DNA from 3 places in the Neobacillus sp. MER 74 genome. Region 1 is predicted to be linked to each of the others. Evidence: riboswitches for the same ligand, from Rfam matches in the RefSeq annotation. Region 1 holds a riboswitch; each other region holds the start of a gene.
The links. Region 1 has a riboswitch for glycine ahead of gcvT (glycine cleavage system aminomethyltransferase GcvT). Riboswitches for the same ligand answer to the same signal wherever they lie in the genome.

Region 2: linked by a shared signal. The riboswitch ahead of M3610_RS00655 (amino acid permease) and the one ahead of gcvT (glycine cleavage system aminomethyltransferase GcvT) in region 1 are both predicted to bind glycine.
Region 3: linked by a shared signal. The riboswitch ahead of M3610_RS26230 (amino acid permease) and the one ahead of gcvT (glycine cleavage system aminomethyltransferase GcvT) in region 1 are both predicted to bind glycine.

What each region holds. Positions count from the first base shown of each region.
Region 1 is NZ_JAMAUV010000002.1:289,763-298,056, forward strand. It holds gene M3610_RS05805 (vitamin B12-dependent ribonucleotide reductase) at 1-86, opposite strand, end outside; gene M3610_RS05810 (lipoate--protein ligase family protein) at 416-1,252, opposite strand; gene M3610_RS05815 (rhodanese-like domain-containing protein) at 1,445-1,828, shown strand; gene M3610_RS05820 (hypothetical protein) at 1,869-2,072, shown strand; gene gcvPB (aminomethyl-transferring glycine dehydrogenase subunit GcvPB) at 2,114-3,574, opposite strand; gene gcvPA (aminomethyl-transferring glycine dehydrogenase subunit GcvPA) at 3,567-4,913, opposite strand; gene gcvT (glycine cleavage system aminomethyltransferase GcvT) at 4,932-6,038, opposite strand; glycine riboswitch at 6,211-6,298, opposite strand; gene M3610_RS05840 (DEAD/DEAH box helicase) at 6,473-8,161, shown strand; gene M3610_RS05845 (YqhG family protein) at 8,139-8,294, shown strand, end outside.
Region 2 is NZ_JAMAUV010000001.1:141,376-149,669, reverse strand. It holds gene M3610_RS00685 (RraA family protein) at 1-576, opposite strand, end outside; gene M3610_RS00680 (ECF transporter S component) at 888-1,418, opposite strand; gene M3610_RS00675 (MFS transporter) at 1,575-2,840, shown strand; gene M3610_RS00670 (electron transfer flavoprotein subunit beta/FixA family protein) at 3,071-3,898, shown strand; gene M3610_RS00665 (electron transfer flavoprotein subunit alpha/FixB family protein) at 3,899-4,933, shown strand; gene M3610_RS00660 (GNAT family N-acetyltransferase) at 5,133-6,311, shown strand; glycine riboswitch at 6,488-6,589, shown strand; gene M3610_RS00655 (amino acid permease) at 6,932-8,294, shown strand, end outside.
Region 3 is NZ_JAMAUV010000036.1:6,774-15,067, forward strand. It holds gene glgA (glycogen synthase GlgA) at 1-1,014, shown strand, start outside; gene M3610_RS26210 (DUF2935 domain-containing protein) at 1,229-2,026, shown strand; gene M3610_RS26215 (VCBS repeat-containing protein) at 2,278-3,039, shown strand; gene M3610_RS26220 (hypothetical protein) at 3,078-3,566, shown strand; gene M3610_RS26225 (hypothetical protein) at 3,634-3,894, shown strand; glycine riboswitch at 4,137-4,216, shown strand; gene M3610_RS26230 (amino acid permease) at 4,372-5,748, shown strand; gene M3610_RS26235 (hypothetical protein) at 5,781-6,134, shown strand; gene M3610_RS26240 (MFS transporter) at 6,385-7,602, shown strand; gene M3610_RS26245 (FAD-binding oxidoreductase) at 7,879-8,294, shown strand, end outside.

The sequences.
Region 1 (8,294 bases):
ACTGGATGCACCTGGGGGAATAAGCGGATATCCTCATTCAACCTTTCAAAATCAATATTCATTGTATGTCTAAAAACTACAGACATGAGAACAACTCCTTCATGTTAATATCTACCTATTGTGCTAAATCTAGCAGTATTGCGCTATATCTAGTTGGTTTGTATTTTTAGGTTATCATAGGCACCTAGAATAAATCAACTAAATATCAATATATAGTACCGAAAATATTTTCGACACCACTATATATTGTAAATCAAACAAACAAGATTCTTTTTGTCAAACTCAAAAATTAATATAATTAATAGTAATCAATAGCAATAATAAGATTTTCGTCATAAATCAGGAAAATTCAACAAAATTCGCAGGTTGCTTATTTTGCTCAAATAACAAAGAAGCGACATGTCGCCGCTTCCAATTATCTCTTATAATTCCATTCATCATTCTCATAGCGCTCTTTTGCAATCTTATTAACGTAGGCTAGCTCTTGTTCATTTAATTGATAAGGCTCTAGTTCAACATTTAGACCTTCCGCAAAGCCCTTATAAAAAGCTTCCTTTGCTTCCTCAAGAGAAATTCTCCTCGGACTAATAGCGTTGATAGCAACCGCTTTATCCTTAAAGGCTTTCCTCATTCGTTCCTTTACCCTTTCACTAGGATATTTAAATAAACTAAATAATTTATCCTCATCTAAATCTAACAATATGGATCCATGCTGTAATATGACTCCCTTTTGCCTTGTTTGTGCACTGCCAGCTACCTTTCTGCCTTCGACCACAAGCTCATACCAACTTGGGGCATCAAAGCAAACAGCAGATCGAGGGTTTTTTAATGCATCTCTTTCCTCCGCTGTTTTTGGGACAGCAAAGTATGCCTCAAGTCCTAAATGGTGAAATCCTTTTAAAATACCTTCAGATATCACACGATAGGCTTCTGTCACTGAATTTGGCATTTCTGGATGGTCTTCAGAAACGATTACACTGTACGTAAGCTCGTGCTCATGAAGTACTCCACGGCCGCCTGTAGGTCTCCTGACAAAACCTAATTGATGAGCCTTAACTGCTTCCATATCAATTTCCTTTTCCACTTTTTGAAAATATCCTACTGACAGGGTTGCTGGGTTCCAGCCATAGAATCGAATCACTGGAGGAATTTTCCCCTCACTATGCCAATCGAGCAGCGCCTCATCTAAAGCCATATTAAAAGATGGTGAACTATTTCCAGTATCAATAAAACGCCAAACTTCTTTTTTCATTATAATGACCTCATTTTTTATATTATTACGAGTTTAAGTCTACCAAAATCTGATATAGATTCAAAATAAGATGTTTCTGCTATAATTAATTTAGGAAGTTTTGAAAAGATTTTTTAGCATTCATCTTTATCTTTATGAGATTGGCTTATATAATAAACTAGTGCAGGAAAGCTTGAAAGGAGCAAAAAGAAATTGAGTTCACTTTATCCCTTATTAATTATCATTGTAGCAGTTATCATCTATTCCGTTTTCACCTATTTCTATCAGAAAAGGATTGTTAAAACGGTAACAGAAGAAGAATTCCGTGCGGGATACAGAAAGGCACAACTAATAGATGTTCGTGAAGCAAACGAATTCGAAGGCGGCCATATTTTAGGATCACGTAATATCCCCATGTCACAAATGAAAATGCGCATGAAAGAAATTCGACCTGATATGCCGGTATATTTATACTGCCAAAGTGGGATGCGCAGCGCCCGTGCAGCACAATTCTTACACCGAAAAGGTTACCGGGATCTAACCCAATTACAAGGCGGGTTTAAAAAATGGTCTGGTAAAGTTAAAACGAAGAAATAATGAGATAAACAAGGTTCCGTATTTCGGGGCCTTTTTTATTTTGGCTGTGTTAAAGGTTAATGTTGATTTTGGCACTCAGATGATTGGAGTGGAGGGCGCGAAGACTCCTGCGGGAGTACGGGGCTGGGGAGACCCCACAGGTGCTGAAAGCGCCGAGGAGGCTCCCCGCAACGCCCGCGGAAAGCGAAGCGCCTGGAACGGAAATCAACAGACAAGTTTAACACAGCCTTTATATAAAAAATAGAGAAGGTCAGATTCCATTTTCGAATCTGACCTTTCTAATATTTAAGCTTTTTGATATTTTAAGACTGGCTTACGAGCAGCTTTTGTTTCATCCATACGGCCGACCACTGTTGTATGTGGGGCTTCTTGAACGATTTCTGGATTTTCCTCAGCTTCTTTAGCAATTTGGATCATAATATCGATGAATGAATCTAATGTCTCTTTTGATTCGGTTTCTGTCGGTTCAATCATGATACATTCTTCTACATTCAACGGGAAGTAAATGGTTGGCGGATGATAGCCAAAATCGAGCAGTCGTTTCGCAATATCTAATGTGCGGACACCTAATTTCTTCTGACGTCTTCCGCTAAGGACAAATTCATGCTTACAATGACGATCAAATGGTAGATCGTAATATTCAGCAAGCCTTCTCATCATGTAGTTCGCGTTTAATACAGCATACTCTGTTACTGCTTTTAATCCATCCGGACCCATCGAGCGAATATATGTGTACGCACGAACATTAATGCCAAAGTTTCCGTAATATGGCTTCACACGACCTATTGACAGTGGGCGATCATAATCAAGAACAAACTCATCGCCTTGTTTTGTGATAATTGGTTTAGGAAGGAACGGAATCAAATCTGCTTTGACACCGACTGGGCCAGAACCAGGACCGCCGCCACCGTGTGGGCCTGTAAACGTTTTATGAAGGTTTAAGTGAACCACATCAAACCCCATATCTCCCGGACGTGCTTTTGAAAGGACCGCATTTAAGTTAGCTCCATCATAATAAAGCTTTCCACCTGCTTCATGAACAATTTCAGCTAATTCAAGAATGTTTTCTTCAAATAAACCAAGCGTATTCGGATTGGTTAACATTAGTGCTGCAGTATCTTCACCAACCACTCTTCTTAAATCTTCAAGGTCAACTAGACCATGTTCATTGGATTTAACGGTAATGGTTTCTAGACCTGCAATTGTTGCTGATGCTGGATTTGTCCCATGTGCGGAATCAGGAACAATAACTTTTGTACGTTTCATATCACCGTTGGCTTCATGGTAAGCACGGATCATCATTAAACCGGTCCATTCCCCATGTGCTCCAGCTGCTGGCTGCAGAGTCACTTCATCCATCCCGGTAATTTCAATTAAATGCTCCTGCAAATCATATAAAAGTTCAAGTGCACCTTGTACAGAACTTTCATCTTGCAGCGGATGGACATGTGCAAAGCCGTTAAAGCGTGCTACATTTTCATTAATTTTTGGATTATATTTCATTGTACAAGAGCCGAGTGGATAAAATCCTGAATCAACACCATGATTTCTTTTTGATAGTGCCGTGTAGTGGCGCATAATATCAAGTTCTGAAACCTCAGGAAGTTCTGGCTCTTCCGTACGAATATAACCATCAGGAAGAAGTCCATTGAGATCTAGCTCTGGTACATCCATTTCTGGCAGACTATAACCGATGCGGCCTGGTGTGCTAAGTTCAAAAATGAGTGCCTGGTCTTGATTATGCATGGAAATCCCCCAATTCTTTCACTAGAGTATCAATTTCTTCCTTCGAGCGTTGTTCTGTTACAGCAATCAGCATATGGTTAACAAGATCTGGATAATCACGACCCAAATCATAGCCGCCAATAATTCCTTTTTGTAAAAGCTGTTGATTAATTTCTTTGACAGGTTTATTTAATTTTACAACGAATTCGTTGAATGAATGACCATCATATACCACTTCAAAGCCAGCTTCCTTAAATGCATTTTTTGCATAATGAGCCTTTTGTAAGTTGGCAGCCGCCATCTCATGTACACCCTTTTTACCTAAAGCTGTCATTGCCACAGATGCTGCAAGGGCATTTAAAGCTTGGTTGGAACAAATATTTGATGTCGCCTTATCACGACGGATATGCTGTTCACGAGCTTGCAAGGTTAAAACAAACCCACGACGGCCTTGGTCATCTGTCGTCTGTCCAACAAGACGTCCAGGAACTTTTCTCATTAATTTAGTAGTAACTGCGAAATATCCGCAGTGAGGTCCGCCAAATGCTGTTGGAATACCAAACGGCTGGGCATCACCAATCACTATGTCGGCACCAAATTTGCCTGGTGGTGTTAACACCCCAAGGGATAATGGATTGCTTGAAACTACAAACATGGACTTGTTTGCGTGGATAATTTCTTCCAGCTCTTTTAAAGGCTCGATTCGGCCAAAGAAGTTTGGATATTGGACAATAACAGCTGCAACATCCTCATTTACGAGCCCTTTTAATGCTTCTAGATCCGTAACTCCATCTTTCACAGGTACTTCGACCACATTGAGGTACTGACCCTTTGCATATGTTTTAAGAACATCGCGTGCTTCAGGATGTACGGCACTAGAGACTATAATTGTTTTTCTTTTTGTATGGCCCGCACTAAGCATTGCTGCTTCAGCAAGTGCTGTTCCGCCATCATACATAGAGGAATTGGCCACATCCATGCCAGTTAATTCACAAATCATCGTTTGAAATTCAAAGATTGCTTGAAGTTCACCTTGAGATATTTCTGGTTGATATGGTGTATAAGCTGTATAAAATTCTGATCTAGAAATAACATGGTCGACAATAACAGGCATGTAATGGTCATATACACCTGCACCAATAAAAGAAACATTTCTTTTTAGGTCAGCGTTCCTGCTAGCCATATTAAACAGTTCTTTCATTAAGGCTGTTTCAGACTTAGCTGCTTTGATATTGTATTCACCCTTAAATCTTACTTTTTCAGGGATATCGCTAAACAGTTCATCAATAGAGGAAACACCAATTGCCTCGAGCATAGCATTCTTATCTTGTTCAGTCATAGGTAAATAGCGATGTTTCATAAAACTAACTCCCTTCTGTTATTTCTTTTCTCTTTTATAAAAAGGTGTTGGAACGACAGTAGCCTTTAAGCGTTTACCGCGAATCTCCACTTCAACAACGGATTCAAGGCCTGTAAATTCCGAATTAATTAGAGCAAGACCAATATTTTTCTTTAAAGTTCGTGATTGAGTGCCTGTTGTAACCTCACCAATTAACTGATCCCCACTATATACTGGGTATCCATGACGTGGAATCCCACGATCAATCATTTCAATTCCTACCAATTTTCTTGGTAAGCCCTTTTCCTTTTGTTGGATTAATGCTTCTTTCCCAATAAAATCAACTTCCTTGGATAATTTCACGGCAAAGCCAATCCCTGCTTCTAGTGGTGAAATTTCTGCAGAAAGTTCTTGGCCATAAAGTGCTAATACTGCTTCAAAACGCAGTGTATCGCGGGCACCTAATCCAACAGGAATTACTCCGTCTTCCTTACCTGCTGCTAAAATATCTTTCCAAAGATCAACTGCATCCTCTGCATCACAATATACTTCAAAACCGTCTTCACCGGTATATCCTGTTCTTGATACTAAGGATTTTTTCCCATTAAGGATTACTTCTTGCTGGAATTTGAAAAAACCAATCCCACTCAAATCCGTATTCCCAGCGAGCTTTTGCAGTACTTTTTCTGCAAGTGGTCCTTGAAGGGCAAGCTGCGCTGTTTTTTCTGATAAGTTTTCTAAAGTAACATCTCCAGTTACATGGTCTTCAAGCCACTTATAATCTTTTTCAATATTTGATGCATTAACAACTAACAGGTAATGATTGTCCTCAATTTTATATACAAGCAGGTCATCGACAGTACCGCCATTTTCATAACACATGGCCGTGTACTGGGCACCGCCATTTTTAATTTTTGAAATGTCATTTGTCATCATTTTTTGTAAAAAATCCAAGCTATTCTTGCCTTTTACTTCCACTTCACCCATATGGGAAACATCAAATAATCCTGCACGTGTGCGAACAGCTTCATGCTCTTCTTTAATGCTGGAAAATTGAACTGGCAGCTCCCAACCACCGAAATCAATGGTTTTTCCTCCCCATTCCTTATACACATCAAAAAGCGGAGTTCGTTTTAATTCAGACATTCTTAATCCCCCTTCAATCTTTGGCACATACTATTCTTAGGATAACCATAAAAAAGGACAGAAACCTCCCATGTAAAATTAGGAAGGTCTCTGTCCTTGCACCTGAAAGTTTACCTTTAAAGGCTTTCCCCTTTGGTGGCTGTAAATGTCTAATCAGCACTCTCCAGAGCTGCGTCAAACAAGAGTTCTTTTGCCTGAGAGATTCACATTTCTGCTTGCTCCTTCGGCGCTACAAAGGTAGTCTCTCCCCTTGTTATCATTCGCATTATAATATTATCCAAATTGGTCATACTAATTATACTTATAAAATAAATTACTTTATTAAAATATTTAAAACATTCAAGACTATAATCATCCTACCATTAAAATAATACATTGGGCAATAATTTTATTTGAAAGAATAAAGCTGGAAATTGAAAAAAGGAGTTGACACCATGTCGATCGAAATTGAATTTGATTCCTCCTGGAAGGATGATTTTTTACATAGAATCGATAACGATGGTCCATGGGGGAATTGGGAGCTTTTTAAACTAGCAATTGGAGTAGAAAAACATCTCGTTGTTCCTGATTTCAACGGTTTATTGGCACCAAGTCATTTATCTAATTTAACCCCGCTTCCACACCAGCTCGAAACAGCGAAACAAGTAATTGAAAATATGAACGGAAAAGCTATCCTTGCTGATGAAGTTGGGCTCGGAAAAACAATTGAAGCTGGATTAATTCTAAAAGAATATATGATACGCGGATTGGTGAAAAAGGTATTAATCCTTGTCCCTGCTTCTTTAGTTACACAGTGGTCGACCGAGCTAAATAGCAAATTTTTCATTCCTGCTATATCACAAAGAAAAAGCTATGTGTGGGAACAGTGCGATGTCGTCGTATCCTCGATTGATACAGCAAAACGTAATCCACATCGCGACATTATCTACCAACAAGACTATGATCTCATCATCATTGATGAAGCACATAAACTAAAAAATAACAAAACAAAAAACTACGAATTTGTTCAAAATCTGAAAAAGAAATTTTGTTTATTGTTGACGGCAACACCGATTCAGAACCGAGTCGAGGAAATTTTTAATCTGGTTTCGTTATTAAAACCAGGACATTTAGGGAGCGAAACGGCATTCTATGAAAAATACAAGCGTGATGCACGATCCTTAAATGATGATGAACATTTAAAAGAATTAGTAAACAAGGTCATGATTCGGAACAGGCGGGCAGATACAGGAATCGAATGGACAAAACGGCATGTTGAGACGATTCCAATTGAATGTACCCCTGAGGAGAAAGATCTTTACGAGTCAATTACAGACTTAAAAGGCGAAGGGAATTGGGTACAAACTAGTTCATTCTCAGTCATGACGTTGCAGCGTGAGGCATGCAGCAGCAGAGAGGCCGTTTTTTATACATTAAAGAATATGCTGCAAAAAAAGGAAAATCCAACTCCAGCTTTCGAAGAACAAATTCAATATTTAATGAAAAAGGTCGAAGCTGTTCAGAAAAATTCCAAAGCGGAAAAAGCATTAGAGTTAATTCAAAAGGTAAATGATAAAGTGATTATTTTCACAGAATATCGAGCCACTCAAATGTACTTACAATGGTATTTAAAACAGCATGGAATAACATCTGTCCCTTTTCGCGGCGGGTTTAAGCGCGGGAAAAAGGACTGGATGAGAGAATTATTTCAAAAGCATGCACAAGTTCTAATTGCGACAGAAGCGGGCGGCGAAGGAATTAATCTTCAATTTTGCAACCATATAATTAATTTTGATTTGCCATGGAATCCAATGCGGCTAGAACAGCGGATTGGTCGAATTCATCGTCTTGGGCAGGAAAAAGATGTCATGATTTATAACTTTGCAATAAAAAACACGGTCGAGGAGCATATCTTAAAGCTTCTTTATGAAAAAATCCATTTATTCGAAAAAGTAATCGGCGAACTGGACGATATTTTAACAAAGTTGGAATTTGGCAATATTGAAGACCACTTAATAGATATATTCGGACAATCCTCTACTGAAGGGGAAATGCGCATAAAAATGGAAAACTTATCATCAATGATTGAATTTGCAGAATCGATGAAGAAAGGAGATTCCCATGCAGCAGCAGGAAATTCATAACTTTCTATTGACCTATTTTCAGGCTAATGATTGTGAAATTGTGGAGAATGGCCCTGGATATTTAATGGTTCAGTTAACAGTGGAACTTGACAAGGAATTAATGAACCGCCCTTTTTACTGGCATTATTTAGAA
Region 2 (8,294 bases), on a different contig from region 1:
TGGTTTTCCGGAAACTTTCTCATCCCGTTCTTGATCTTTAACTAGCTTTTCTTTTGCTATCCTTAATACTTTTTCCTCAATAGCTTTCGGAACGACTACAACCCCATCAGCATCCGCTACAATGATATCTCCGGGGCTTACTGAGGTTCCACCGCAAGAAATCGGCACGTTTACTTCTCCCCAACCACCCTTAGCACTGGATGCAACAGTCGTACCTTTGCAGAAGACTGGAAAATTAAGCTTTTTTACACCAAGGATGTCACGAATAACCCCATCGGTTACGATCCCTGCAATTCCTAATGTTTGTGAAAGTCCAAGGATAAAATCCCCTGCAATGGTACGATAGCTATCACCTTTGGCATCCACTACGAGAATATCTCCTGGCTTGGCTTCACGAATCGCACGTAACACGCATTGATTATCACCAACAGGCATTTTTACAGTATAGGCACGACCTGCTATTCTGTATTCCTCTTTTAATGGTTTAATTAATGGATCCATGTTATTTAATCCTTGCATTGTGTCAGAAATGCATGTGGTTGGAATCCCTTGAAATGCTGAAACAAACTCGCTCATTGAGTTGCCCTCCTTTAATATTGTAATAGAAAGTTATTCTATACTACTAAAAACATTGGACTTTAAATAATAGTAAAAAATAATGGATGAATAAAACCAAAAGGAATCTGAAAAAGGGGTGTAAAATTTCATGTCACCATTAATCCTATTCAATTAGATAGGTAATTATGAGAGAGTTTACATTTTTGAAGATAGGGGAGGGGAGACAAAGGTCTAAGATGAAATGGATTTACGTAAACCTATTAAAAAAAGAGAGGAAATATCCTCTCTCCATGAATAAACTAAAAATAGACTCTGCACTTTATATTAAGTTATCTGAAGACTCTACTCTTTAAGCGTTCTGCTAAAGGTACTACAATGATGCCTGCTATTACGACCTGCATGATGTTACCAGGGATGGAGCCGAATGGCTGTATCCAATTGCTATAAAGGATCACTTCTGCAAAATAATAGCCAACAACCTTAATTATTAATGCGGTGGCAATTGCTAGAGTGTTAACAAACATTTTATTGCCAGGTACTTTTTCGGAAATAAGTCCGACTACAAAGCCCATTGCACCTACGATGATAAATGTGAATGGGGACCAAATAGCCCAGCCTGAGATTAGATCGAAGAACCCCATACCGAAAGCTCCAGCTATGGCTCCTGTTTTCTTGCCGTAAACCAGGGCAGCAATAAAAAGTGGAACGTTGCCCAGATGGATAAGCCCTCCGTTACCCATAATTGGGAGCTTAATGTTAATGAACATCGTAGCTAAAAGAGTTAGGGCAATGAATAATGCATTGATGACAATGACTTTTGTCTTAGATGTTGTTTTTGGTGGTGAGAATGTGGATTCCATATGTTAACCCCTTCTTTTTTAAAAAATAATATCATACAAATAATATTTAATAAATGGAATTTTGAAACATTTATTAGATTTTAAGGTAATTTTCCACATCTACCGTTAAAGAAAATCCATATAAATAGGAGTAAAAGAAAATAGGAGTAGAAATCATTGGACAAACAAAATAGCAGATTTAGATGGATTGTATTTGCTTCTGTCATGTTTACTTATTTATTGATGGCGAGCCAACGAACTGCACCGGGGTTGATTACAGAACAAGTGATGAAGGATTTTAATGTAACTGCTACAACGATTGGTTTACTTACAAGTATACAATTTTTTGTATACACAGGATTGCAAATCCCAATGGGTATTTTGGCAGATCGGTATGGACCCAATTTTTTCCTCGTGATAGGTGCCATACTTACTGGCATAGGTACAATCATGTATAGTCTTGGTACCGATGAAATTGTCCTGTTTTTGGCCAGAATACTGACGGGGACGGGGGATGCGACCATTTGGGTAAATATGGTGTTAATTTTGGGTCAATGGTTTAAAGTAAAGGAATTTGTTCGATTAATTGGTTTGGCGGGAATGACGGGAAGTCTAGGTTTCCTTTTTGCAACAGTCCCGTTCTCCATATTAATTAACTTACTTGGTTGGAGGGGGGCATTTTTTTCAGCTGGACTGCTTTTATGTCTGTGTGGAATCCTTCTTTATTTTGTTCTTATAAAAAAACCAAAACAAATCTTTCTTACCAAATCGGCCGCTGTTAAAAAAGTGATACCACGTGAAAAAACGTTTACGATACTACGAAGAATATTCTCGAATCGACAAGCGTGGGCTTTATTTTTTTGTCACTTTGGGATTGTAGGTGCATATGTGGGATTTATCGGTTCGTGGGCAGTGCCTTATGGGATGGATGTCTATGGAATGACTCGTTCATATGCAAGTCAACTTATTATGATTGGACTGATTGGAGCACTTATTGGTGCTCCTCTAACTAGTTGGATTTCAAGTCGATTAGACACAATTAAACGACCTTATGTTATTGTTCATACTATGATTTTATTGAGTTGGTCCTTCTTTCTTTTATTTAAGGGGAATCCACCCTTTTCCGTGCTCGTTCTGCTTTTCTTTATCATTGGCTTTGGTTACGGGGCAAGTGCCTTAACTTTTGCTGTCGTTCGCCAATCTTTTCCGATGATAGAATCCGGCATTGTATCGGGGTTTGCGAATACAGGCGGATTTCTAAGTGCGGTATTGCTGCCAAGCATTTTTGGATATATTTTGGATCATTTTCTGACAGCTTCAGGTAGTGTGGGTAATGGATACTACTACGGTTTCATTACTCCAGTTATCTTCTCTATGATTGGTGTGATAGGCGTGATTTGTATTAAGGAAAAGCGCCAGATGAAAAACATGACTCAAAATTAATAAGAGTCGTGTTTTTTTATTCTATATTTGGCTAACAAACAAGAGTTCAAAACTTCTGTCATTTGCAACATTTACATAGATATTGTTAGAAAGTTCGAATGTATGGACATCTCTTCTAATAAAGTAAATGTAACGGGAGTAAAAAGGCTTCTTAACCAGAGAACAGCCGGCTAGTTTTATATTATTTTAACTAATGTAACTAAGTGTTTTTAATAAAGGGGAGGGGTTAAATGCTGCATATTGTAGCCTGTATCAAGCAAGTGCCTGACACCAAAATTATTAAGATGAATCCAAAAACAAACACGATGGACCGCAGGACAGCGCCCGCGATCTTGAATCCGTATGATGCTCATGCTGTTGAAGAGGCGGTTCGTCTAAAGAATAGGTATGGAGGAATCGTATCTGTTGTAACAATGGGGCCGCCTCCAGCGGTTACCGCTATTAAAAAGTGTATTGAGATAGGTGCCGATGAGGGATATTTAATCACGGACCGCCGGTTTGCAGGTGCGGATACATTGGCAACGAGCTATGCCGTAACAAAAGCGATTGAAAAAATTGCAAAAACGAAACCCGTTGATTTAATCATTTGCGGGAAAATGTCCATCGATGGAGATACCGGGCAAGTCGGACCCGGAATTGCTCGACGTCTTGATATTCCACCCCTTACGTCTGTGAATAAAGTAGCGGAAGTAAATCAAGAGGAAGGATATGCTATTGTTCATCGCAAGTTTGAGGAAGGATATGAAGTCGTAAGGTCCACATTGCCATGTCTGTTTTCTGTTGAAAAAACAATTAATGAAGTACCCTATTCTCCGCTGCCAAACATGCTGAAAGCAGCCAGATATAATCCTCACATCTGGTCTGTCGATGACTTGGAAGAGGTAGATATTAAACAGCTTGGATTGAAGGGATCTCCAACGATTGTTTCCAAAGTATGGGCTCCGCAGAAACCGGCAGGGGGTACGTTCCTTGAAGGTAGCCCATCTGCACAAGTTGAGCAATTGCTCTCTGTCCTGCTAGAAAAGAAAGAGTTGTTTGAAACAAAGGAGGGAGTGTAATTGGATTTCAAAGATTACAAAGGTGTTTGGGTATTTATTGAACAAAAGGATGGTGTAGTTGCTTCCGTATCCCTAGAACTACTGGGTGCCGGTAGGAAGTTGGCAGACAAGCGGGGAGTGGAATTGGCCGGTATTCTAATCGGGGAAAATGTTAAACAATTAACAAAGACCATTTTTGAATATGGAGCCGATACCGTGTATGTATATGATCAACCTATCTTTAAACATTACCGGACTGAAACTTTCATGAAGGCGCTGCTGGAGTGTGCTGACAAATATAAACCAGAAATTATTCTCTACGGGGCCACCTCAACAGGAAAAGACCTGGCAAGTGCTGTTGCCACCGATCTTCCGACAGGTTTGACAGCGGATACAACGGAACTTGATGTGGAAGAGGAAACCGGTTTACTACTGGCGAGCAGACCGGCTTTTGGCGGAAATATAATGGCGACTATTTTATGTAAAAAATACCGGCCGCAAATGGCGACAGTACGCGCTAAAGTCATGAAGGCACTGGACCCGGTGCCGGGGAGAAGCGGCAAGATTGTTGAGGAAACTATACCCCTGAAGGAAGAAGATATTCGGACAAAGGTCTTGGAAATTGTAAAGGAAACAGTAAAGAAAGTTCGAATCGACGAAGCGGACATTATTGTTGCAGGTGGGAAAGGATTAGGGAGCTTCGAAGGATTTCAGATCATCCACCAATTGGCTGAAACGCTTGGAGGAGCGGTTGGTGCAAGCAGAGATGTAGTAGAAGCGGGTTGGATCGACCATGCTCATCAAGTGGGGCAAACCGGTGTAACGGTAACACCAAAAATATATTTTGCAATTGGAATCTCCGGAGCAATTCAACATATTGTGGGAATGAAAAACTCCGGGTTAATTATTGCCATAAATAAGGACAAAGAGGCTCCCATTTTTCAGAATTGCCATTATGGAATTGTGGGCGATGCCTTCGAAATCGTTCCTATTCTAATCGAGCAGTTTAAAAATGCTTTAACTAGAGAAAAGGTAAGCCAAACCAGAGAAGTTTAATCCAATGATGTCAGGGCAGCCTCGTGTGCTTGTTGGGAAACCCAATGAAGCAAACGAGGCTTTTTTAGAAGAAATTGATTTTTATAGTTGAAGTAAAGATCGTATCTGATTTCCAAATATTGTTGGAAAAATAAGCATATTGTTTTATCATTAAAATCATAAATATACTAACGTCGAGGAATGAAGGGGATTGTGTTAAATGCAGGTTAGAGAAATTATCGAGAATGAATATTTAGAAGCAATGAAACTATCAATGTATGCTTTTCAATATAAGATCCCGGAAGTTGATATACCGGCTAGAAAAGAATCAATAAAAAGTCATACTATTCTAGGAATATGGGACGATGAGAACATACTGGCTGCCAAACTTCATATTATTCCACTCACCATATTCATGGGGGATGCTGAATGGAAAATGGGTGGGGTTGCAGGAGTTGCTACATACCCTGAATTTAGAAGAAACGGTTATGTAAACGCACTTATTATCGAGTCCTTAAAGCATATGCGAAACAATAATCAGATTGTATCGCTGTTACACCCATTTGATATCTCTTTTTACCGGAAATATGGTTGGGAGGTTTTAAGTGAACAGAAGAAATTAACGTTTGAAAAAGTAAACCTTAAGTTCCTTGAAACGCAGACAGGTTTTATAAAGAGATATTCCAAAGAGTCCCATAATGAGGAGATTGAAATGATTTACCAGCAATTTTCCACGCAACATACCGGAATGTTAAAACGCGATACAAATTGGTGGAAAAAACACGTTTATAATGAGGATTCGCAGCTTGCTGTATATTACCATTCCTCGAACGAGGCAAAGGGCTATCTTCTGTACCAGGTGAAGGATAGAAAAATGGAGGTGGAGGAGCTGGTTGCTCTTGACCACGATGCGAGAAAAGGGCTATGGAATTTTATCTGCCAGCATGACTCCATGGTTGAAACAGTTACTATGACTCTTGCAACTCACGATCCATTTCCTTATTTTCTGCCCCAGCCAAAGGTGAAAAATGAGTTAGCTCTCTATTTTATGGCAAGGGTTATCGACGCTGAAGCATGTTTACTGAAATTTCCGTTCCTACAAGAAAATGAGCCACTGTTCCTCCATCTTGAAGATACACATGCACCATGGAATAATGGGAGTTATCTGCTAGGAAAGGGAGAAATCAGGGTGTTTAAAGATAAAACGGGAAGTCAGTGTGTTCATCCTCCCAAAAAAGGGATTCAATTAAGTATTAATTCTCTTTCAGCGATTCTATTCGGGTACAAGAGACCGATGGACCTTTTTGAAATGGGATATTTGAAAGGTTCCAAGACTGAGATTGATCTATTCGAAAAAAAGATTCCAGCGATGAAATCGTCATTTTTTGATTTCTTTTAACTTAACGCCAATAAAAATATTCATTCAGGCCCTACCTTTTGTTAGGGCTATTTTTTGTTATTCAAAAAAAGAAAATTCTAAATTTTATTTATTATTTGATTGACAATGGAATATGTCTATGAGAATATAGCGTTGTGAATACGCTTTCAATTTTTAGATAATTTAATAGTTTACGATTGATTGTATTGGGAGAGAGTGACGAATGTCGCCGCCGACGGAGCAAGTTCCATAAAATCCTTGGAATTAATCTCTCAGGTAAAAAGAACCATTACATGACGTAGCTCTGGAGAGTGCATATTTCTGTATATGCCACCAAAGGGGATCCGCTTTTATGCGGAACAAACTTTCAGGTAAAAGGACAGAGAAGGTGAAACATTGCCTTCTTCTGTCCTTTTTTTGTTGCAAAAATTAACAAAATAATTATTAATCACTACTAAACCCTACATTAGCAATAGCCATATAAAGTGAAGATCATCAAAAACACTTCTTAAATGGCTTTTTTATAACTTTTTTTCTACTGATTAAGGAATTAACTCATTTTTAAAATAAGGAGGATAAAGAATTTTAATCGGATGGGACTGACCTTTTTCAAAATAAAAAAGTAGAGGGTGGGAATTCATATGCAGGAACAGAAATTGGATAGAGGCCTAAAAAATAGGCACGTACAATTAATCGCTATTGGTGGAGCAATCGGAACAGGATTATTTCTAGGTGCCGGAAAATCTATACATTTAGCTGGTCCATCAATATTATTTGCTTACTTAATTACAGGTGTAATTTGCTTTTTGATCATGCGGGCACTTGGGGAACTGCTCTTAACCAATTTGAACTATCATTCTTTTGTTGACTTTGTAAGAGACTATTTAGGTAATATGGCAGCTTTTATCACAGGATGGACCTACTGGTTTTGCTGGATATCAATTGCAATGGCAGACTTAACAGCAGTTGGTCTTTATACCCAATATTGGTTTCCTTCTGTACCACAGTGGATGCCAGGATTAATTGCGCTTGTCATCTTGCTAGTTATGAACCTCGCTACTGTCAAACTTTTCGGCGAAATGGAATTCTGGTTCGCATTAATTAAAGTCATCGCGATACTGGCACTCATTGTCATCGGTGTGTTCATGATTATTAAAGGCTTTTCTACCAATGCAGGAGCATCCAGTTTCACGAATTTATGGAGCCATGACGGCTGGTTTCCAAATGGCATAAATGGGTTTATTCTCTCATTCCAGATGGTTGTGTTTGCGTTTGTTGGCATAGAACTAGTAGGACTTACAGCAGGTGAAACCGAAAACCCAGAAAAAGTAATACCAAAGGCCATCAATAATATTCCTATTCGAGTTTTAATTTTCTACGTTGGAGCCCTTATTGTCATCATGAGTATTTATCCATGGAACGCGATAAATCCTGCGAAAAGCCCATTTGTTCAAGTCTTCGTGGCGGTTGGAATCGCTGCAGCTGCTGGTATTGTCAATTTTGTCGTTCTAACTTCCGCGGCTTCGGCATGTAACAGTGCCATCTTTAGTACAAGCCGGATGGTATACTCACTTGCCAGAGATAAAAATGCACCTGTACCATTTACAAAACTTACTTCCCGTAAAGTACCTTCAAATGCATTGCTCTTTTCAACTGTGGTCATTTTAATTGCCGTTGTGTTGAACTATGTTATGCCAGAAGGAGTATTTACCCTAATAACAAGTATTTCTACCGTATGTTTCATCTTTATTTGGGGTATTACAATTATCAGCCATTTGAAATACCGAAAAACAAGACCAGATCTAGCAAAAATAAACAAATTTAAATTGCCGCTTTATCCATTTTCTAATTACTTGATCCTAGCTTTTCTAGCATTTGTTCTGGTTGTGCTTGCACTTGCAGAAGATACTCGCGTTGCCTTGTTTGTAACTCCAGTTTGGTTTATTTTACTAATTGCCATCTATAAGATGCGGAATATGAAGGCAAACTATGCAGATCAAGTCA
Region 3 (8,294 bases), on a different contig from region 1:
CTAGATGCTAATTATCGTCATATACCAATGTATAAGGATATTAAAACAGTCTTTACGATTCACAATTTACAATTTCAAGGGATTTTTCCATATGAGGTGATGAGTGAGCAGCTAGGATTAGGCCATCAATATTTTAATAGTGAACAACTTGAATTTTATGGGAATATTAGCTTTATGAAAGGTGGTATTATTGCATCTGATATTGTAACCACTGTCAGCCCCACATATAAAGAGGAAATTCAAAATCCATATTTTGGGGAAAGACTTGACGGGTTATTACGAAAATATAGTCATAAGCTAATTGGAATTGTAAATGGAATTGATGATACAGTGTATAATCCTAAAATAGATCGTGATATTGCTCTACCTTATGACCTCGAATCCCTAGAAGGCAAAGTGGAAAATAAACAAGAATTACAGCAATATTTTGGGCTGCCAGAAAAAGAAAGTACGCCAATCATTGCCATGGTCACACGCTTAACAAGTCAAAAAGGCTTGGATTTAGTACTCCATGTATTTCAAAATATGATTCAGGAAGATATCCAATTCATAGTGCTTGGTTCAGGAGACCCTACATATGAAAACTTCTTAAAGCAAATGGCACATAAGTATCCGGATAAAGTACGAGTATACTTGGGCTTTAATGAAACGCTGGCACATCAAATTTATGCGGGGGCTGATTTATTTTTAATGCCTTCACAGTTTGAACCCTGTGGATTAGGACAGCTTATTGCCTTACAGTACGGAACAATCCCCATTGTCAGAGAAACCGGTGGCTTAAATGATACCGTCCATTCTTTTAATGAATTTACTGGTAATGGTAACGGCTTCACTTTTAAGAATTTCAACGCCCATGATATGCTCCATACCATTAAAAGAGCCATTTATTTTTATCATCAAAAAGAATACTGGACTAACTTAGTAAAAAAGGCAATGGGTCAAGATTACAGTTGGTTGCAATCTGCTAAGGAATATAACGAAATTTATGAGGATTTACTGAAGGACATAAAATAATATACAAATAAATTATGAAACTTAAGGGAGACCAATGTCAATAAACATAGGTCTCCTTTTTACTTACTAATCATATGCTAGTCCTTCAAGAAGATGTTTATACCTTTTCGCGGCAAGGTTATGCTTGATTCTTTTTCCTAACTTTGTTCATAAGAAGCAAGTTAGAAGAATAATATTAATATAGTGTGTGGATTACTATTTGGGAGGAATAAACATGAATGATGTTTTTGAGAAAACAGCTAGATTCGAACACCGTTTCTGGCTCCAAATATTAGGTGATCATTCAAGGTTTATATACGAATCGTTAGCCCCCGTTCAAACAGAGGAAATTGAAACGACTTTAACATTTATAAGAGAATTTGACACATTACTTGAGCGTACGGAATCCGCAAATTTATGGACATTATCCAGGGAAGCTGAATCCGAAGTTATAAAATTAAGAGAATTTAAATTGGAATTATTAAGAAAACATCTGATTGGAAAAATAAAAATTCACCTTTCACCTACCTTTATAAATCATATGGTAAATGAATTAGAGGAGTATTTAAGAATTTTAGAGCACTTAAAGGCTGGGGAAGTCCCGCCTGTGTATCACGAGCTCCACCATCACCTATTATGGTTATTGGATGCGGCGGGGCATGCAGAAGCAATATCCACCAATTTAGATGGTGTTGAAAAAAAACTTAGAGAAAAAAGTAATTCATATTTGAAGAACTTTGAGAATTTCTACTTAAAATCCGTGGAGCTTGCAGGGTATTTAAGAACCAATTTAGCGTCTTTTCCTGCTTTGGATAAAATGAACTTAGACAGTCAATTAGAAATTAAGTTATTTCAAAACTTTCTACAGGAAATAGAAGAACTTAGACTAAGTAAGCAAGCATTAGGTACCTTTGCCCCCTTAATGGCGGATCATATGTATCGTGAAGAATGTTATTATCTAATGAAGTTAGCAGAATCGACAAAACTTGATCCACCCAACTGTGATCCTGCTAAACCTAGACTAAAAGAATGAAAACTAAGCATCAATAATAGAGAGGGGGAAAGTATCCGCTCTCTTTTGAGTTTCTGTTGCCTTATTAAAAGCAAGTAAACGATTGGATTTGTCGTAAGTTATTCAATAGTTATTTACCTATCAACTTGTACTTTCGTATAAGTGTATTTATTTTTCAGTAAAACTCCTTCCGGACCTAAAAACGGTGTCATCTAGGCATTTACCTGCATATGGTAAATCAAGTCATACAAATGTTTGAAGGGGGGATCTATTTGTACAGGCAATTTCAAGAACAAACCTTTGTTAATGATACTTATCCTGGAAACTTTATGTTGCTTGACATGAGGAAAGGTGATGTTACAGGTGACGGTATAGCAGATTACGTCTATTTATATGGAAGAAAAAACGGTGAAACTGAAGTCTTTGCTGATCAAATTACACTCGTCATTCAAGACGGGCGTTCGAAACGGATTTCATCTATTAATCTTCAAAATAATACTGGATATAATGCTCAGCTTTTTCTCGGGGATTTTTCTAATGATAATATATTGGATATTTTGGTAAGTATTGAAACGGGGGGAAGCGGAGGATACGGTATTTTCTATATTTACTCCTATAGAAATAATATCCCTATGCTATTGTTTGATGTTGAAAAATATAATAAAAGTTATAGATTCAAAGTCAATTATGAGGATTTTTATAAAGTGACTGTAGGAAGCCCTTCGTTAGATTTGCTTTTCACCCTAGACATTAGTTACAAAGGTTATGATTATCTATCTGAGCTCTATGATGAAAATGGAAAATTAAAACAGCCAGTTCAGGGCGAGGTTCTTGCAGCAACTGCGTTATATCCCATTGTTACAAATGGAAAAGGAATAAATTATGATTTACTCGTTCTTCAACGGATTATTGGTACATCTAATGCGGATACATTAGGTTATGTCGAAAACCTTTTAACATGGAATGGAACTCAATTTATATCCACATCATTGGCAACAGAGATTTTTGGAACAAAGTTAAGCAGTACGTACTAGTGTCGAGCTGCATTTTTTATCAGCTAGGAGGTAAATGGATGACTAAATTTTTTTCGTTTCATGGAACTGTCACCATGATTACTGACCTTGTAGGTCAAAATGGTACAGGAGAAGGCTGTAATAAATTAATATCTGTAGAAAACGGCACGGGAGCAATTGTGAATTTCGTGGTGTCATCAACGACTTATTTTGTTGACCATGCAATTGTGGCTATAGGAGATCGCGTGACTGGTTATTATGACGGAAATGCACCTGCTATTCTTATTTACCCTCCACAATATCCAGCGCTTGTCATGGTTAAAGATAGCCCATATCAGAATGTAAAAGTTGATTACTTTAATAGTGAATTAGAGAGTAGTGATGGACGGTTACGATTAAATATATCTCCATATACCCAAATACTTTTAACAAATGGGCAACCCTTTACAAGAAACCCCGCGAACAGGAATCTTATTGTCATTTATGGACCAGCCACCAAAAGTATCCCCGCCCAAATCACACCTTATAGAATTATCGTTTTGTGTTAGGAATGGTAAGAACATTGTACAAGGTTTTTTCCAAAATCTATAGTATCAATCCACGAGGGTGTACATTATGAGAAATAAAAGGGAAATTCAAGGTCAACCACAAACAATGATTGGTCAAGCATGGACTGGTAGACATGTGATCTTGCTCCATTGTACAAACCATAATCAATTCTTAAATCTTTATAAAAGTTACCATGCTCCAATTGAGCCGCCACGGCAAAATTGTGCAGAAACTTTGTCACAATTACTAAGTATCGGTTATCGCATTATGGCGGTCACTCCCATCTCAGCCAATCATATTCAATATTTTTTGGTCCTAGGAGATTAAGAAAAAAATGAACCCCTTCACGAATGAGGTGGGTTTATTTTTTGTTCTCCAATCTGGGCCCCGAAAATATGTATTGACAAAGTGATTGAATACTACTAAAATTAAAAATTATTTAACAATAATGTAAATCTTAAGACTTGATGATGGTTGAATAATTTTTAGTGGGGATTTTGAACCTTTGGTTCTTCTATTCAAAATTAAATAATAAGCAAGCTATGATTGCTATGGGTCAAACTATAGCAGGAGCAGCTTCTGGAGAGACCGCAGAAATCTGCGGCGCCGAAGGGTTCACAATCTCAGGCAAAAGGACAGAAGAGTACGTATTTTATTTGTTATTCTGATAAAAGAGTGATAAATATTATTTGTTATTCTTATGACCATGAGATTGGAGCTGATCCAGTCTCTTTTTTTATGGTTTTTAACCTTTTGCTCATCAATTCACAACATGAACTTTACAAAAATAAGGAGGAAATGAAAATGGCACAGCAAGAATTAAAACGAGATTTAAAAGATCGTCATGTACAACTCATTGCGATTGGCGGTACGATTGGTACAGGTTTATTTCTTGGTTCAGGAAGAGCGATCCAGTTAGCAGGTCCATCTATCATATTTGCTTATTTAATCGTTGGTATTGCTTGTTTTTTTGTGATGAGGGCACTTGGGGAACTGCTATTATCGAATGCGGGCTATCAATCATTCACGGATTTTGCGGAAGAGTACATTGGACCGTGGGCTGGTTATGTGACAGGATGGACGTATTGGTTTTGTTGGATCATGACCGCCATGGCTGATATTATTGCTGTGGGGGTATATGTGCAATATTGGTTCGATATTCCGCAATGGATACCTGCTTTAATCTGCTTAATTGTATTATTGGGATTAAATTTACTAACCGTAAAGCTATTTGGAGAGTTAGAGTTTTGGTTTGCAATCATCAAAGTAATTACCATTCTAGCTTTAATCGTAATAGGAATCATTTTATTGGTTATTGGATTTCAAACCGATTCGGGAACAGTTTCAATCAAGAATCTCTGGGGACACGGTGGTCTTTTTCCAAATGGGATATCAGGTTTCTTTTTGTCTTTTCAAATGGTTGTTTTTGCATTTGTAGGTGTTGAATTAGTGGGTGTCTCCGCAGCGGAAACATCTAATCCTCGAAAAAATATTCCATCTGCCATTAATAAAATCCCGTTGCGAATTCTATTTTTCTATGTGGGAGCCCTTTTCATTCTTTTATGTATCAATCCTTGGACAGAACTGAATGCAGCTAATAGTCCATTTGTTAAGACGTTTAGCTTAGTAGGTATTCCAATTGCAGCAGGAATTATTAATTTTGTTGTCTTGACATCAGCTGCTTCAGCGTGTAACAGCGGATTATTTTCAACCAGCCGAATATTGTTTAATTTAAGTGGTCATAAACAGGGACCTGCTAAATTTGCTAAATTAAATAAAAACCATGTACCAAGTAACGCATTATTTATTTCCACTCTTGTTCTATCAGCCGGTGCTCTTTTAAGTAAACTGATTCCAGAACAAGCCTTTGGTATCGTGACAACGATCAGTGCGATTTGTTTTATTTGGGTTTGGAGCATCATATTAATTTGTCATTTGCGCTACCGGAAATCACGTCCTGATTTACATGAAAAGTCGATTTTTAAAGCACCGTTCACACCGTTTATCAATTATGTCGTCCTAACGTTATTTGCACTCATTCTTATTATTATGCTATTTGCCGAAGCAACTCGTACCGCTTTATTATTAACACCTGTTTGGTTCATTCTTTTATTCATTTTATATTCATTAAAAAAGAAAAAGGGTGTCAGACTGATGTCTCAAAACATACACTCTTCATAATAATGTTTTTTCGATAGTGAGGAGTGTGCGTTATGAAGTTTGAGATGCAAAAGGCGAATTTGCTTGCTGAAAATATCAATGGGTTTATAACATATGTTCAAAAAAGTCATATCAATAAAAACAGCAACAGGTTTGCACCAGACAAATTGTTTCAAATAAAACTTCTTATTGAAGAGTATAAGTTTCAGATCCTTTCAGATGAATTGTTTAGAATTAATAAGTTTGATTGGGATGAAAAGTATACGTATTATTTAGTGGATCAATTTAAAGAAGGGCTCAAAATTATTGAGGAATACGTAAAAAATAGTTACGATGAATTATTTCTGTTAACTGGCAGACTTTACACGTTAAAGAATCTTAGTGAATCATTTAATAGAAGTGAATAATGTGATGACCTTCTTTCCAAAAGAAAATACTAGTTATTTCTTATTGTCACATGAAAATTATCGTGATACTATTAGATGAAATTAAATTCCTTTAAATTGGTCCAGAGAGGCCAAAAAGGCGAAAGTAAAATTCATATATACTTTGTTACGTATATGAATGCCCTTTTGTCCTTTGGATGAAAGGGCATTTTATTTTTGCCAACTATCTTTTAATCATAGTCCAGAGAGGCTTGAAAGGAGAACGACAGAAATGGATTATCGCAGAAAAACAGTAGTCGCATCAGTTGCAGGGTTAACATTAGAGGGCATGGATATCATGTTTATCTCCTTTGCCATGTCAATGATTATTGCTCAGTTTCATATTGACATGGTGGCAGGCGGTCTCATTTCTTCTATTACAAATCTAGGAATGCTAGCTGGGGGAGTCATTTTCGGTATATTAGCAGATAAATTTGGGAGAGTTAAAATCTTTACTTACACAATTCTACTATTTGCTATCGGTACCGCATTAACCGGCTTAGCCGAAAATATTGAACAAGTTTACATCTTTCGATTTATTGCCGGCTTAGGTGCAGGAGGGGAATACGGGATCGGTATGGCGCTTGTAGCGGAAGCGTGGCCAAAAAATAAACAAGGACGAGCTTCTTCTTATGTCAGCGTTGGTGCTCAATACGGTGTGATTCTTGCTGCTCTTCTTAGTGCAATCATCCTTCCTTCATGGGGCTGGAGGGGATTGTTTTTCACCGGATTGGTTCCGGTTATCTTCGCCTTTATCGTCAGAAAGAAATTGGATGAATCACCTGAATGGTTGAAAACCCAGAATAAAAAACAACTTGTACCCAGAGAATGGAAATTAAAGCAATTGTTTGCGACGCCAAGAACCTCAGTAACAACGATTGCTCTAGCGATCATGGCAACTGTCCAAATTGCTGGATATAATGGTTTGATGATTTGGCTTCCATCTATGCTGCAACAATCCCAAGGTTTGTCGGTTTCAAACTCTGCCCTTTGGACGATTAGCACTGCGGCTGGTATGATTGCAGGAATGTTAACCTTTGGACACTTTATCGATCGCTTTGGGATGAAACGCTCATATGGAGTCTTCTTATTCGCATCAGCGGTCGCTGTCTTTTTATATGCCTATGCGTCAGGGAGTGCTGGTCTATTAATCGGGGGTGCAATCGTCGGGTTCTTCTCGAATGGTATGTTTGCGGGTTATGGGGCATTAATAAGCAGTTTCTATTCAGTAGAAATTCGAAGCACAGCAACCAACACAATCTTTAACTTTGGACGAGCATTAGGAGGATTATCTCCAATATTAGTAGGATATATCTTGCAGCATGCTAATGTTACGGCAGCAATGGGATATCTCGCACTACTCTACTGTATCTCCTTTATCGCAATGATTAGCTTGAAAAAAGGAAAAACTACTGAAGTACAAGACATTAGCTTATCTAAAGCAGTTTAAAATGAAAGAAGGAAACATTCAGGCATTGGGATTTTAAAATCCAATGCCTTTTTCAACTAGTCTAATAGCAAATTATTCGTTAACATTTACCTTTATATTAGTTGGTCGCCTCCAAACAATTAGACCAGCAAACATAAGATAAAATAACACTGTTTTTTCATAATCTATTTGGATAATAGAAAAACATTGCGGAGAATTGTGTGAATTATTTGTAAAAAGATAATAATAGAGTAATAATGAATTAATAATTACTTACGATGAGAGGATGTATAATCTTTGGAATGGAAAAAAGCTCTGAGAGACCTTCTGCCTGATGAACAAATAAGTGAAAATCCTACCATTTTAGAACATCATAGCAAGGATGAATCGTATCATCAACCTGTAAAACCAGATATCGTGGTTTTCCCTAAAAGTAAAATAGAGATTTCAGAAATTATGAAAATAGCATATAAGTATAAAATACCAGTTGTCCCTTTTGGGGCAGGTTCCAGCCTAGAAGGACATCCAATCCCCGTTTCAGGCGGAATCTCAATGGATTTTCAATTCATGAATCATATCATTGAAGTTAGGGAAAAGGACCTTCTTATTAAGGTACAACCAGGTGTGACTCGAAAACAATTAAATAAGGCACTTAAAAAGTATGGTCTCTTCTTTCCAGTTGACCCTGGTGCAGACGCGACGATTGGCGGGAT